Regions from separate parts of the Cupriavidus sp. JZ107 genome, predicted to be linked through region 1. Evidence: riboswitches for the same ligand, from Rfam matches in the RefSeq annotation. Region 1 holds a riboswitch; the other holds the start of a gene.
The links. A riboswitch is a leader RNA that binds a small molecule or an ion and turns the genes downstream of it on or off. The one in region 1 is predicted to bind glycine.
Positions count from the first base shown of each region.

Region 1 (5,279 bases):
GCCGACGGTCTGGTCGTCCGGCGCGAACGGATGGATGCTCGAGAACTCGGGCCAGGTGACCGGGATCATCTCGCTGGTCGCGTTGAGCTTCATCGTGCAGGAGCCCAGCGGGATCATCGTGCGGTCGAGCGCCAGATCCTTGTCGGCCAGCATGCGCAGGTAGCGCAGCATCTCGTGCTCGGCATGGTGGGTGTTGAAGACCGGGTGCGTGAGGTAGGCGCTCTGGCGCGACAGCGCCGCCGGATAGCCATCATCGGCCGCGGCTTCCAGTGCGTCGAAGGCCGGCACCGGCTTGCCCTGCGCGAAGATCTCCCACAGCGCGACCACATCGTCGCGGCTGGTGGTCTCGTCCAGCGAGATGCCGACCTGCGTGGCGCCGGCGCGGCGCAGATTGATCTGGCGCGCGGCGGCCGCGGCGTGGATCGCCTCGGTGGCGGCACCAGTCTCGATCGTCAGCGTGTCGAAGAAGGTCTGGTTGGTGCGGGCGTAGCCCAGCGCCTGCAGGCCGCCGGCCAGCGTCGCGGTCAGCCGGTGCACGCGCTGCGCGATCCGCTTCAGGCCCTGCGGCCCGTGGTAGACCGCGTACATCGACGCCATGACCGCCAGCAGCACCTGCGCGGTACAGATGTTCGAGGTCGCCTTCTCGCGGCGGATATGCTGCTCACGCGTCTGCAGCGCCAGCCGGTAGGCCTTGTTGCCCTGCGCGTCGACGGTGACGCCGACCAGGCGGCCCGGCATCGAACGCTTGTAGGCGTCCTTGACGGCCATATAGCCGGCGTGCGGGCCGCCGAAGCCCAGCGGCACACCGAAGCGCTGCGAATTGCCGACCGCCACGTCCGCACCCCATTCGCCCGGCGCGGTGAGCAGCGTCAGCGCCAGCAGGTCGGCCGCGGCGACCACCAGGCCGCCGGCCGCGTGGACCGCATCGGCGATCGCGCGGTAGTCCGCCACGTCGCCGTTGACGCCCGGGAATTGCAGCAGCACGCCGAACGCGTGCGCCTGCGCCGCGTCGGCGGCGGGACCGACCTTGACCTCGATGCCGAGCGGCAGCGCGCGCGTGCGCACCACTTCGATCGTCTGCGGCAACACGTCGTCGGCCACGTAGAAGGTATTCGATGCGTGCTTGTTCACGCGCTGCAGCAGCGTCATCGCCTCGGCCGCGGCCGTGCCTTCGTCGAGCATCGACGCATTGGCGATATCGAGGCCCGTCAGGTCGGTGACCATCTGCTGGAAGTTCAGCATCGCCTCCAGGCGGCCCTGCGAGATCTCCGGCTGGTACGGCGTGTAGGCGGTGTACCAGGCCGGGTTTTCGAAGATGTTGCGCAGGATCACGCCCGGGGTCAGCGTGTTGTAGTAGCCCTGGCCGATGAAGCTCTTGAACACCTTGTTCTTGCCGGCGATGCCGCGCAGCTTGGCCAGCGCGGCTTCCTCGCTCAGCGGCTCGGTGAATTCGCCCAGCGGCATGCCGTCGCGGCGGCGGATCGCGGCCGGGATGATGGCGTCCATCAGCGCGGCGCGGCTGTCGTAGCCCAGCACCTTCAGCATGTGCTGCTGTTCGGCGGCGTCGGGACCGATATGGCGGTGGGAGAAGGCGTCGCGAGCTTCGAGTTCGGCCAGCGAAGGGCGAGCGGATTGAGCGGCGTTCATGGGCAGGGGAGCGTTCATGGCAAGTGACTCGGAGAGGCGGGCCGGGGCATGGTGGTCAGCCATGCATCGGCGCCGCGGGCGGGGCGCCGGGCTCAGGCGCCGACGCTGGCCTTGTAGGCGTCGGCCGTCATCAGGCCGTTGACGTCGTCGCCGTTGGCCGGCTTGATCTTGAACAGCCAGGCATCGAAGGCGTTGGCGTTGACGCTCTCGGGCGCGTCCTTGACGGCGTCGTTGACGGCGACCACTTCACCGGCCACCGGCGCGTAGATGTCCGACGCGGCCTTGACCGATTCGACGACCGCCAGCGCGTCGCCGGCGCCGACCGTCTTGCCGACCTCGGGCAGTTCCAGGAAGACGATGTCGCCGAGCGCATCCTGCGCGTGATCGGTGATGCCGATCGTCAGCGTGCCGTCGGTTTCGACGCGCACCCATTCGTGCGACTCGGTGTACTTCAGGTCAGCGGGGAAATTCATCGAGATTCTCCAATTTCAGATTCTTGTGTCGCGCCGCCGCGTGCCATCGGTGAAAGGGGCCGCGGGGCGCAGCGTGACCGGGTGGACGATGTCCGCAGTGAGCCGTCAGCTCACAAGTGCCTTGCCATTGCGCACAAACGGCAGTTTAACCACAGTCGCAGTCAGTTTGCGGTCGCGGATCAGCACCTGGACTTCGCTGCCGAGCGCCACATCCTTGGGCAGGCGCGCGAAGGCGATCGATTGGGACAGGGTCGGGCTGAAGGTGCCAGAGGTGATCTCGCCCTCGCCGGCGGCGGTCAGCACGGTCTGGTGCGCGCGCAGCACGCCGCCCTTGTCGCGCAGGATCAGGCCGGCAAACTGCTGGCGCTGGCCGTTGGCCACCAGCGCGGCCTTGCCGACGAAATCGCGCTCGCTTTGCAGGTCGACGGTCCAGGCCAGGCCGGCGTCGAGCGGCGAGGTGTGGATGTCCATGTCCTGGCCGTACAGGTTCATGCCGGCTTCGAGCCGCAGCGTGTCGCGCGCGCCGAGCCCGGCCGGACGCACGCCGGCGGCATGCAGCTTTTCCCAGACCGCGGCGACGTTGTCGGCCGGAACGACCAGCTCGAAGCCGTCCTCGCCGGTGTAGCCGGTGCGCGCCACCATGATTTCGCCGATCGCGGCATCCTCGACGACCATCGCATTGAACGGCTTGAGCGCCTCGCTGGGCTGGGTCGACGGGAAGGCCGCCCACACCTTGGCGCGCGCGTTCGGGCCCTGCACGGCGACGATGGCCAGCGGCGCGGCGTTATCGGAGGCGTTGTCGGTGCGACGGGGAGAAATGGTCACGCCGGCGCCGGTGTCGGCATTGCGCTGGCGGATCCAGTCGATATCGCCGGTCGCGGTGCTGGCGTTGACCACCAGGCGGAAGCGGTCCTCGGCGAAGAAATAGACGATCAGGTCGTCGATCACACCGCCATTCGGGTCGAGCATGCAGGAATACAGCGCCTTGCCCGGGGTTTGCAGCTTGTCGACGTTGTTGGCGAGCAGTCCGCGCAGGAAGGCGCGGGTATTGGGTCCGGCGAGGTCGACGACGCACATGTGCGAAACGTCGAACATGCCCGCATCGCTGCGCACCGCATGGTGTTCCTCGATCTGCGAGCCGTAGTTGACCGGCATGTCCCATCCGCCGAAATCGACCATGCGGGCGCCGAGGGCGCGGTGGATGGCGTTGAGCGGGGTGGCCTGGAGCGTCATGGATTCCTCGGAGCGTGGCATCGTTCGGTCCGGCGCGCGCGGCGCGCCAAACAAAAAAGGGTCATCCGTCGCACGGCTCGTTGGAACCGTCGCGACGGATGACCCCCTCTGTCCTCGATACCTGAGAGATTACGGACTGGTCCTGCGGTTCGCTTCGAACCCGCCGGCCCCGCCGTGCGCCCCTTCGGTGGACACGCTCATCATTCAATTGATGAATGGCGGGTGTCGCTCTCCAGAGTTCGGCATACATCGTGTGCATGCTGCATGCCGATCCGCCCGGTCCATGGTGCCTGAGAGTTTTCGGGTGATTCCCCTTCGGCGGCGCGAGTGAATGGTCTGTCGCGCGCTCTCCCGGACGGATGGCGCGACTCTAACCGCAGGCCTGCCGGCTGTCAACGCGAGAGCGGCGCGTTGCAGGCCACGGTTCTGGTGGCTCGGCCGGACCCGCCCCCGTGTTAACATCGCCCGCTTTGATCCATCCGCGACCCGTGCCCGAACGCGTCGCGCCTGCGGCCCGCCTCCCTCGCGGTGCGGTCCGACCTCCTGCCGTACCCGAACTCCGCCCCCGACCGATGACCCACGGACTGAACGCCGCCCAATCCGAAGCCGTCCGCTATCTGGACGGCCCCTGCCTGGTGCTCGCCGGCGCGGGTTCGGGCAAGACCCGGGTGATCACGCAGAAGATTGCGCATCTGATCGAGGACAAGGGGTTCGAGCCCCGCCACATCGCCGCGGTGACCTTCACCAACAAGGCCGCCAAGGAAATGCAGGAGCGGATCGCCAAGCTGATGGAGGGCAAGACCCGGGACGGCAAGCGCATCCCGCTGCGCCAGCTGACCGTCTGTACTTTCCACTCGCTGGGCGTGCAGATCCTGCGTGCCGAGGCCGAGCACCTGGGCCTGAAGCCGCAGTTCTCGATCATGGACGCCGACGATTGCTTCGGCCTGATCCAGGAGCAGCTGGCGACCACCGACAAGAAGCTGATCCGCAGCGTGCAGAGCACGATCTCGCTGTGGAAGAACGGCATGGTCGATCCCGAGACCGCGATCGCCGAGGCCGCCGACGCCGACCAGCACCAGGCCGCGCTGATCTACCGCAACTACGTCGCCACGCTGGCGGCGTACCAGGCGGTCGACTTCGACGACCTGATCCGGCTGCCGGCCGAGTTGTTCGCACGCGACGAAACCGTGCGGCTCAAGTGGCAGAACCGGCTGCGCTACTTCCTGGTCGACGAATACCAGGACACCAACGCCTGCCAGTACCAGCTGCTGAAGCTGCTGGCCGGCGGCTCGCATCTGCGCGCGCCCGCCTTCACCGCGGTCGGCGACGACGACCAGGCGATCTACGGCTGGCGCGGCGCCACGCTGGACAATCTGCGCCTGCTGCAGACCGATTTCCCGAACCTGAAGGTCATCAAGCTCGAGCAGAACTATCGCTCCACGGTGCGCATCCTGCAGGCCGCCAATGCGGTGATCGCCAACAACCCCAAGCTGTTCGACAAGACGCTGTGGAGCGAGCACGGCATGGGGGACCCGATCACCGTGACGCCGATGAACGACGAGGAGCACGAGGCCGAGTCGGTGGTGTTCAAGCTGTCGGCGCACAAGTTCGAGCGGCGCGCGCAGTTCCGCGACTACGCGATCCTCTATCGCGGCAACCACCAGGCGCGGCTGTTCGAGCAGATCCTGCGCCGCGAGCGCATCCCGTATGTGCTGTCCGGCGGGCAGAGCTTCTTCGACAAGGCCGAGATCAAGGACATCTGTGCCTATCTGCGGCTGATCGCCAATCCCGACGACGATCCGGCCTTTATCCGCGCGGTCACCACGCCGCGGCGCGGGGTCGGCAATACCACGCTGGAGGTGCTGGGCACCTTCGCCGGGCAGGCCAAGGTGTCGCTGTTCGAGGCGGCGATGATGGGCGGCATCG
Region 1 covers NZ_CP096481.1:87,683-92,961, forward strand. Annotated here, with positions in the region: gene gcvP (aminomethyl-transferring glycine dehydrogenase) at 1-1,665, opposite strand, end outside; gene gcvH (glycine cleavage system protein GcvH) at 1,740-2,120, opposite strand; gene gcvT (glycine cleavage system aminomethyltransferase GcvT) at 2,226-3,353, opposite strand; glycine riboswitch at 3,452-3,599, opposite strand; glycine riboswitch at 3,621-3,717, opposite strand; gene M1D55_RS09935 (UvrD-helicase domain-containing protein) at 3,926-5,279, shown strand, end outside.

Region 2 (5,279 bases), on a different replicon from region 1:
CCTACGAGCGCACCTTCGGCATTCCGCTCGACCAGCTGCGCGGCATGACGCTGCGCGAACTGCTGGGCGAGGCGCGCTACGCCCGCATCCAGCCGTATCTGCAGCAGGCGCTGGCCGGCGCCGCGGTCACCTTCGAGACCGAGTTCCACGATCCCGACTACCACTGCACCGAAACCAATTTCCGGCCCGAGTGGAGCGCCGATGGCAGCCGCGTCGAGGGCGTGCATGTCCATGTGCAGGACATCACCGCGCGCAAGCTCGAGACGCTGCGGCTCGCGCAGATCTCGCGCCTGGACCACCTGACGCAGCTGCTGAACCGCAGCGCGTTCGAGACGCGGCTGGCCGAGGCGATGGCGCGCAGCCGCTCGCAGGACCGGCTGATGGCGCTGCTGTATCTGGACATGGACCGCTTCAAGGCGGTCAACGACCACTATGGCCACGCGGCCGGCGACCAGTTGCTGCAGAGCTTTGCCAAGCGCGTGCAGCGCTGCGTGCGCGAGCGCGATGCGGTGGCGCGGCTGGGCGGCGACGAGTTCGCCATCGTGATGGAGGACATCGACCGGCCCGATGTCGCGGTGCGCGTCGCCGGCGCGATCCTGCATGCGGTGGGCCGCCGCTTCTTCATCGAGGGCGCCTTCGTCGACGTCAATGTCAGCATCGGCATCGCGCTGTACCAGGGCGCGCCGATGACATGGCAGCAGCTGGCCAAGGAGGCCGATGCGCTGCTGTACCGCGCCAAGGACGCCGGACGCGGCCGCTTCGAGATCGGCCCGCCCGAGCTGGCGAACCGATCGCGGGAGGCGCGCCCGTAGGCCGGCTTGCGCGCCGGCGCGGCGTCGGCAGTCCCGGCGGCGTATCCTAGAAGGCCGATCCGCATCGTTCGTTCACAGGAGCCAGTCATGTCAGACCAGCAGCCCCCAGCGACCCGCATCGAACAGGACAGCCTGGGCCAGGTACCCGTCCCCGCCGACCACCTGTGGGGCGCGCAGACCGAGCGCTCACGCCAGAACTTCCGCATCGGCAACGAGAAGATGCCGCCCGCGCTGATCGAGGCGTTTGCGATCCTGAAGCTGTGCGCGGCGCGTGCGAACCGCGAGCTGAACGTGCTCGACGCGGGGCTGGCGCAGGCGATCGAACAGGCCGCCGAGGAGATCATCGCCGGCCAGTGGCCCGACGAGTTTCCGCTGTCGGTCTGGCAGACCGGCTCGGGCACGCAGACCAACATGAACCTGAACGAGGTGATCGCCAATCGTGCGATCCAGCTGCTCGGCGGCGAGGTCGGCAGCAAGCGTCCGGTTCATCCCAACGACCACGTCAACGCGAGCCAGTCGTCCAACGACAGCTTCCCGACCGCGATGCATATCGCCGCCGCGCGCGCGGTGCAGCGCCAGCTGCTGCCGGCGCTGGAGACGTTGCAGAAGACGCTGGGCAGCAAGGTCGAGGCCTTCGCCGACATCGTCAAGGTCGGCCGCACCCATCTGCAGGATGCGGTGCCGCTGACGCTGGGCCAGGAGTTCTCCGGTTACCAGGCGCAGGTCGCCGATGCGCAGGCGCGGCTGCACCAGGCCGTGCTGCGCGCGATGCCGGTGCCCCAGGGCGGCACCGCGGTCGGCACCGGCCTGAATGCGCCCGCCGGCTTTGCCGCCGCCTTCGCGCGCGCGCTGGCCGACTACACGGGCCTGCCGTTCGAACCGGCGGCCAACCGCTACGCGCTGCAGGCCGCGCACGACGCGCTCGCCGATCTGTCCGGCGCGCTGAACACCACGGCCTCCTCCTTCCTGAAGATCGCGCGCGATTTCATGCTGCTCGGTTCCGGCCCGCGCGCGGGCTTTGCCGAACTGCAGCTGCCGGCCAACGAGCCGGGCTCGTCGATCATGCCGGGCAAGGTCAACCCGACCCAGGCCGAGGCGCTGGCGATGGTCTGCTGCCGCGTGATCGGCAACCACACCACGATCACGCTGGCCAACGGCCTCGGCACGCTGGAGCTGAACGCCTACAAGCCGGTCATCGTTTACAGCCTGCTGCAGTCGGTTACACTGCTGGCCGACGCGGCGGCCAGCTTCGCCGAACACATGGTGGCCGGCGTCGAAGCCGACCGGGCGCGCATCGCCGAGCTGCTCGAGCGATCGCTGATGCCGGTCACCGCGCTGAACCCGCATATCGGCTACGACAAGGCCGCCGAGATCGCCAAGCTGGCCGTGGCCCGCAACCTGTCGCTGCGCGAGGCGGCAATCGCCTCGGGCCATGTCACCGCCGAGCAGTTCGAACAATGGATCGATCTGAAGGGGATGACGCGCGAGGTGTAGCGTCAGCGCACCGGTGCTGGCGGCCACGTCCACGACGGCGCATGCGGCCGCCCACACATTGAACGACCCATCGACCGGCCCCGCGGCACCGCGGCGGCCGGCGACAAACCCGCTCCAGACGGGCCGACGACGATCGGGGTAACAACGATCGCATTGACGAGATGATTCCTGCTCCCATTCCCGCCGATGACCCGCGGCGCCTCGACGCGCTGTATTCGCTGAACCTCCTCGACACCGCCGCCGAAGAGCGCTTCGACCGGCTGACACGCCTGGCCACGCGGCTGTTCGACGTGCCGATCGCGCTGGTCAGCCTGGTCGACGCCAGGCGGCAATGGTTCAAGTCCTCATTCGGCCTGGCCGTACGCGAAACGCCGCGCGAGCAATCATTCTGCGGCCACGCGATCCTGCGCGACGATCTGCTGATCGTGCCCGATGCGCTGCAGGACCAGCGCTTTCACGACAACCCGCTGGTCACGGGCGCGCCCGGCGTGCGCTTCTATGCCGGCTGCCCGCTCGCGGTACGCGGCGGCGCCAAGGTCGGCACGCTGTGCCTGATCGACACCGCGCCGCGCGAGTTCGACAAGGACGACCAGGCGCTGCTGCACGATCTGGGGCGCCTGGCCGAGCAGGAGCTGGAGTCGGCGCAACTGGCGTCGATGGATGACCTGACGATGCTGTCGAACCGGCGCGGCTTCTCGGCGCTGGCGCAGCATGCGCTGGCGGTCTGCCAGCGCCAGCGGATGCCGGCCACGCTGCTGTTCTTCGACATGGATGGCTTCAAGGCCATCAACGACCGCTTCGGCCACGCGGAGGGCGATCTGGCGCTGGCCGCCTTCGCAGATCAATTGCGCCAGGCGTTCCGGCAGTCCGACCTGATCGGACGGCTCGGCGGCGACGAGTTCGTCGTGCTGCTGGTCGACGCCTGTGCCGACCAGTGCGACGCGATGCTGGCCCGGCTGCGGCAAGGCGTGGAGGCACACAACGCGCAGAGCCAGCGCGGCTATCGGCTCGACTTCAGCGCCGGCGCGGTCGCGTTCGATCCCGCCCGCCATGCGGGCATCGCCGATCTGCTGGCGCAGGCCGATCAGGCGATGTACGCCAACAAGCAGGCCCGCAAGGCGGGGACGCCGCCCGCCGGGCGTCAGTAACTCGCGTTGCGGCCGCCGCCGCGCCGTGTTACTGTCCGCCCATCCAGGAGAAAGCGAGCCTGCCGCGACAGCGCGGCGGCAGCGCTGCCGAAGGCGTACCCCCGAAACGCTCAGGTACCGAAGACTGGAGACGACAACGAACTGGAGAGCGCCGCCATCATGATTTGACGATGACGGCCGCCGAAGGGGCAAGCCGGGTCCGGGGCGGACGCGGTGAATCTCTCAGGCAAAAGGACAGTGGGGGCAGCCGGGTTGGCATCGACGATGCCGGCCGGCTGCCCCTTTTTGCATCCTGGAGCCTGAAATGAAAGTCATCGTGATGGGGGCCGGCGTGATCGGCGTGGCCTCGGCGTGGTATCTGTCCAAGGCCGGCCACGAGGTCGTGGTGCTCGAGCGCAATGCCGGCGCGGCACGCGAAACCAGCTTCGGCAATGGCGGCCAGATCTCGGTCAGCCATGCCGAGCCCTGGGCCAACCCGTCGGCGCCGCTGAAGCTGCTCAGCTGGCTGGGACGCGAGGACGCGCCGCTGCTGTTCCGCCTGCGCGCCGACCCGGCGCAATGGTCGTGGGGCCTGAAATTCCTGCGCGAATGTCCGGCCCGGCGTTCCACCCGCAACATGATCCAGCTGCTCAATCTCGGCACCTACAGCCGCGCCAGCCTGCAGGCGCTGCGCGCCGAGACCGGCATCGAGTACGACCACCTGGCCCGGGGCATCCTGCACTTCTATACCAGCCAGAAGGAATTCGACGCGGCAATCGAGCCGGCGCGCATCATGCGCGAGCTCGGCTGCGAGCGCCGCGTGATCGGTCCCGACGAAGTGGTGAAGCTGGAACCCGCGTTGGCGTCGATCGCGCCGCGGCTGGCGGGCGCCACCTACACCAGCGAGGACGAGTCCGGCGACGTGCATCGCTTCACCACCGGACTGGCCGCGCTGTGCGAGGCGCGCGGCGTGCGCTTCCGCTATGGCGTGCGCGTGCAGCGGCTGCTGGCCGAAGGCGGCCGCATGCGTGGGGTCGAGATCGCCGACGAGACCGGCGCGTACACGGTCGAGCAGGCCGACGCCTACGTGCTCGCGCTCGGCAGCTTCAGCCCGATGCTGGCGCGTCCGCTGGGCGTCAAGCTCGACATCTATCCGGCCAAGGGTTATTCGGCCACGCTGCCGGTGCTCGACCCCGAGCGCGCGCCGAGCGTCAGCCTGACCGACGACGAGTACAAGCTGGTGTTCTCGCGGCTGGGCGACCGGCTGCGCATCGCCGGCACCGCCGAGCTCAACGGCTATTCGATGGAGCTGAACCCGGTGCGCTGCGAGGCCATCGTGCGGCGCACGCTGGAGATCTTCCCCGGTGTCAGCCGGCCCGAACTGGCGCGCTACTGGACCGGCCTGCGTCCCGCGACGCCGGGCAACGTGCCGTATATCGGCGCAAGCGCGGTGCAGGGGCTGTACCTGAACACCGGCCATGGCACGCTGGGCTGGACGCACGGCTGCGGCTCGGGACGCGCGATCGCCGAACTGATCAGCGGCCGCGTGCCGGAGGTCGACTTTGGCTTCTGCGGTCCACTGCCGCCGGCGCGGCGGCTCGCGCGGCCAGTCGCGCCGGTGGCTGCCACGCGCGCCGCCGCAACGGAGGCGGCCGAAGTTTGAGGCGCGTCTGATTCAGGTCTGAAACAACGACACCGGCGCGGCATGGCCTCGACATGCGCGCCGGTGTTTTCGTTTCATCGCTGCCGCGCATGCATGGGCGCCGAAGCGTACCCGTTTCTGCGCACTGCGCTCGGCAAGCGTACCCGTTTCTGCGGGCCGCGGTGGCGGCGGCATTGGCCGCCG
Region 2 covers NZ_CP096480.1:2,183,391-2,188,669, forward strand. Annotated here, with positions in the region: gene M1D55_RS09420 (diguanylate cyclase domain-containing protein) at 1-812, shown strand, start outside; gene fumC (class II fumarate hydratase) at 900-2,306, shown strand; gene M1D55_RS09430 (diguanylate cyclase domain-containing protein) at 2,468-3,454, shown strand; glycine riboswitch at 3,586-3,702, shown strand; gene M1D55_RS09435 (D-amino acid dehydrogenase) at 3,759-5,096, shown strand.
Region 2: it holds a riboswitch for glycine, as region 1 does, so the genes downstream of both, M1D55_RS09435 (D-amino acid dehydrogenase) here and gcvT (glycine cleavage system aminomethyltransferase GcvT) in region 1, are expected to answer to the same signal.